Regions from separate parts of the Glutamicibacter sp. GQ173 genome, predicted to be linked through region 1. Evidence: riboswitches for the same ligand, from Rfam matches in the RefSeq annotation. Region 1 holds a riboswitch; the other holds the start of a gene.

Region 1 (2,392 bases):
GGACGCGTGGTGGCAATGGTCGGCGACGGCGTCAACGACGCTCCCGCCCTGGCCCAGGCGGACCTCGGCATCGCCATGGGCTCGGGCACCGATGTGGCTATTGAGGCGGCCGACATCACCCTGATGGGCAACGACCTGCACCAGGTCACCGCAGCCATCGACCTGTCGGACAAGACGCTGTCAACCATCAAGATGAACCTGTTCTGGGCCTTCGCCTACAACACTGCGGGCATCCCGATCGCAGCCCTTGGGCTGCTGAACCCGATGATCGCCGGCGGTGCCATGGCGGCCAGCTCGGTGCTGGTGGTGCTCAACTCGCTGCGCCTGCGCCGCTTCGGCAAATAGCGCCCGGCCTGCAGCGCTTCCCCGACGCAGGTCATGACTTGCTTGAAAGTCGCGAAGCATCCGCTTTCACTCAAGCTCATGACCTCGTCCAGGGTTGCGACTCCGTCTTCGCCATAAGCCATAGCCTGCAGATTCCCTCCATGCATCGCCATGATTTGCGCCAGATCACTTCGAGTCCTGAAGTAATCGAGCGCTGGCATCCCAGTGCATACTTGCCATTCATCGCTCTTGATGAAGGCGGCCACCCTGCTGGTTGGGACAAGAGTTCAAGTCAGGTGCGGGAACAGTTTCGGGCAGACCGCCTGCAACACCTCCCCTTGCCTCCGACAAGGGCCCGAATTCCCGCGATATCCGCCAAGCCGGCTCGCGGCCATTCCTGCGGGACGGCCCACGAGGCAACAATAAAACTTTCAGTCGTGCGACTTGCATCACATTCACAGTTCTGCGCATACTGTGATGGCAATCACCACATATGCCGCTGATGCGTGGCGGGAGAGACTCGTCCTCACCAAGGGCGGGCGCCGTAGGAGCAATTTCCTCCCCGGGAAACTCTCAGGCACCCGTACCGCCACGAGAAGGCAACTCTGGAAAGCAGCACAGAATGAACTGTGCTCACCGAAGGAGCAAGCTTCGCCCAGTAGTCGGGTTGAAGTGAAAACTCTCAGGTTCAAATACAGATTGGGGAGGGACCACGAACACTGACGCTTTCGGCGCCTCCGATTCGACGGCTCTCTCCAGCGGCATAGGCAGCAGCTGCTCTCAGCGCAGCGGGCTGACGTTGCCTTCCCGGAGCCGGGCGAGTCTGGCGTTCCCAGCAAAGTAAGTTGCTAGGTGTCACGCCACACTCCTGGAAGGCAACCAGCATGAGTACCACCAGTTCTGATCCCACACTTGAACGCGGACTATCCAACCGGCATATCCAGCTCATCGCCATTGGCGGCGCCATAGGCACCGGCCTGTTCATGGGCTCCGGCAAAACCATCTCCGTCGCCGGCCCGTCGGTCATCTTTGTCTACATGATCATCGGCTTCATGCTCTTCTTCGTCATGCGTGCGATGGGCGAGCTGCTGCTGAGCAACCTGGACTACAAGACTTTTGCCGATTTTGCAGGCGACCTGCTGGGTCCCTGGGCAGCTTTCTTCACCGGCTGGACCTACTGGTTCTGCTGGGTGGTCACCGGCATTGCGGACGTCGTCGCCATCGCCCATTATGTTGCTTTCTGGTGGGGCGACCTCCCGCTGTGGATTCCTGCCTTGGCCTGCATCGCGCTGCTGCTGGTGCTGAATTTGGCCACAGTAAAAGCCTTCGGCGAAACCGAATTCTGGTTCGCGCTGATCAAGATCGTCGCCATCGGCGCGCTCATCGTCGTTGGCCTGGTCATGATCATCACCGGCTTCCAGCACAACGGTGCCACCGCATCAATCGCGAACCTGTGGGCCAACGGCGGAATGTTCCCCACCGGGTTCATGGGTTTCGTAGCCGGATTCCAAATCGCGGTATTTGCGTTCGTGGGCATCGAATTGGTGGGCACAACTGCCGCCGAAACCAAGGATCCCGAAAAGACCCTTCCGAAGGCCATCAACTCCATCCCGGTCCGCATCCTGTTCTTCTATGTGGGCGCCTTGATCATCTTGATGACCGTCCAGCCTTGGAAGCTGTTCTCCTCCGAGAACTCTCCCTTCGTTGGGATGTTCGCCCTGGCCGGGCTGGCTGGGGCTGCCGGCATCATCAACTTCGTGGTGCTCACCAGTGCAACCTCCAGCGCTAATTCCGGCATTTACTCCACTTCCCGCATGCTGCGCGGGCTGGCCTTGGAAGCCGATGCTCCGGCCGGCTTTGCGAAGCTTTCACGCCGCAAGGTTCCCAAGAACGCACTGATGTTCTCCTGCATGTTCCTGCTGGCCGGTGTCGTCCTGCTCTACAGCGGTGATTCGGTCATGGGCGCCTTCACCCTGGTCACCACGGTGTCGGCCTTGTGCTTCATGTTCGTCTGGACCATCATCCTGCTCAGCTACTTGGTTTTCCGCGCCCGCCGCCCTCACCTGCA
Region 2 (2,392 bases), on a different contig from region 1:
CCAAGGTGAATCCGCCGGCAACCAGCGAGCTGGCGATCACGCGGGCGTGGTTGTTGGCGCGCGATGCAATCTGCTTCAGGCCTGCTGGGCCGTGGTACACCGCGTACATGGAGGCGCAGATGGCCAGCAATGCCTGTGCGGTGCAGATGTTGGAGGTGGCCTTCTCGCGGCGGATGTGCTGCTCGCGGGTCTGCAGCGCCAGGCGGTAGGCAGGAACTCCTGCGTCATCCACCGAAACGCCGACCAGGCGTCCTGGCATGGAACGGGTCAGGCCATCAGCCACTGCCATGTAGGCTGCGTGCGGTCCGCCGAAGAACAGCGGCACGCCAAAGCGCTGGGTGTTGCCCACGGCGATATCGGCGCCCTGCTCGCCCGGAGGGGTGATCATGGTCAGTGCCAGCAGGTCGGCGATCACGGTGACCATGGCGCCGGCTTCCTTGGCGGCGGCGATGATGCCGGCGTGCTCGGAGATCGAGCCGTTGCTGCCTGGCTGCTGCAGCACGATGCCGGAAATGTCGCCTTCTGGCAGGCCTGCGGAGAGGTCAGCGACCTCGACTTCGAAGCCCAGCGCGTCGGCGCGGCCCTGCACGACCTTGATGGTCTGCGGGAAGATGTTGGAGTCCAGGACGGTCTTGCCCTTGGCCTTCTTCTTGTTGGCACGGCGCATCATCAGCACCGCTTCGGCGGCGGCGGAGGATTCGTCCAGCAGCGAAGCATTGGCGATCGGCAGTCCGGTCAGGTCCATGACCATGGTCTGGAAGTTCAGCAGGGCTTCGAGGCGGCCCTGGGAGATTTCTGGCTGGTACGGGGTGTAAGCGGTGTACCAGGCCGGGTTTTCCACGATGTTGCGGCGGATCACCGCGGGGGTGATGGTGTCGTAGAAGCCCTGGCCGATCATCTGGGTCTTCATGACGTTCTTGGAGGCCAGGTCACGCAGGTGGGCCAGTGCTTGGGTTTCGCTCAGGGCGGCTGGGATATCCAGCATGGCGTCTTGGCGGATGTCTGCCGGAACGGCGGTGTCGATCAGGTCTTCGAGGCTGTTGTAGCCCAGAGTCTGAAGCATGGTGTCTACGTCGGAAGGACGCGGGCCGATATGGCGAGCAACGAATTCGCTATTCGTAGAAGCCGAAATCTGCGTGATGGTCATGGTGCTGGAGTCTCCACGGGGATCTGTCTTGGCGCATGCCAAAGGAAGGACGCTTTGCCTCCCCATCCCTGTTGCACTACCTGAGAGTTTTACGCGTCCGGCCAACTAAGCCGGGCGCTTGCACCTTCGGTGAACCGGTACTGGCCGGCTACTTTCCAGAGTTGCCTCGTGATGGCGGTACGGGGGCCTGAGAGTTTCCTGGGGAGGAATTGCTCCTACGGCGCCCGTCCATGGTGTGAACGGGGCTCTCCCGCCATCCGTCTATGGCGCACGCTGCCGGTCGGAGACCCGCAGCACACAACCATGTTACCTGCCTCGCGCGGAACATCAAAGACGCCTCGGCAGAAAAACTGACACAAAACTTCTAGCTCGCCGGGACGGCTAGCCGAACGTACTCGGGATACTTGGCTGACAAGGAGTCTCCAGAGGACGTTCCGGTCAGGCGGCGCTTGAGCCACGGCACCAAATGCTCGGTGGCCCAGCCCAATTCTTCCTTGAGCTTCTCGCCGCGCGAGTTCACGGCCAGCTCGGGCAGCACTGGAGCCTGGATCAGTTCGGCCCAGTTGCCCTCGGCCACCTGCTCTTCGCCCAGGACGTTGAGCACCTTGGAGGCCATCAGCGCATGGCCAAGTTCATTCATATGCAGGCGGTCTGCGGCCCAGTACCGCAGGTCCGAGAATTCCCGCCAGCGCCAGTAGTCGGCGATGATCGCGCCGTGCTTGTCGGCGATCTCGCGGACCTTCTCGTTATAGATGGCCGTGCGCGGGCGAGTCCTGGAAAACAGCGGGGACTCGACGGTATCAAAACCGGTAAAGAGCATCACGGTGCAACCAGCATCGGAAAAGCGGCGGATCATTCCGTCATAGCCGCGCATCAGCGCGTCCAAATCCGCGGTGGGGCGAAGGATATCGTTTCCGCCGGCGTAGATGCTCACCAGGTCCGGAGCCATGGACAGCCCCTGGTCAAGCTGCTGGTTGATCACCTGGCCAATTTTCTTGCCGCGCACCGCAAGATTGGCATATTCCCAATCCCCCTGCGCGCTGAGCACTTCAGCAACCCGGTCGGCCCATCCGCGCACCTGGTTTGGACGTGCTGCGTCGGCATCGCCAACGCCTTCGGTAAATGAATCACCCAATGCCAGAAATTTCTTCACTTCAATCCCACTTCATGTTCCTGATGATCTTGCGTAGTGCCACGAGGCTAGCTGGATTACGCTTTGGCGTTCTTGGCCAAGATGAGCTGACG

The links. Region 1 has a riboswitch for glycine ahead of cycA (D-serine/D-alanine/glycine transporter). Riboswitches for the same ligand answer to the same signal wherever they lie in the genome.
Region 2: it holds a riboswitch for glycine, as region 1 does, so the genes downstream of both, gcvP (aminomethyl-transferring glycine dehydrogenase) here and cycA (D-serine/D-alanine/glycine transporter) in region 1, are expected to answer to the same signal.

Annotation. Positions count from the first base shown of each region.
Region 1 is NZ_JCAXDT010000008.1:177,500-179,891, reverse strand. Features, by position in the region: gene AC6CHO_RS13860 (heavy metal translocating P-type ATPase) at 1-345, shown strand, start outside; glycine riboswitch at 825-923, shown strand; glycine riboswitch at 925-1,032, shown strand; gene cycA (D-serine/D-alanine/glycine transporter) at 1,209-2,392, shown strand, end outside.
Region 2 is NZ_JCAXDT010000001.1:777,571-779,962, forward strand. Features, by position in the region: gene gcvP (aminomethyl-transferring glycine dehydrogenase) at 1-1,147, opposite strand, end outside; glycine riboswitch at 1,313-1,410, opposite strand; gene AC6CHO_RS03685 (SGNH/GDSL hydrolase family protein) at 1,512-2,300, opposite strand; gene AC6CHO_RS03690 (serine hydrolase domain-containing protein) at 2,357-2,392, opposite strand, start outside.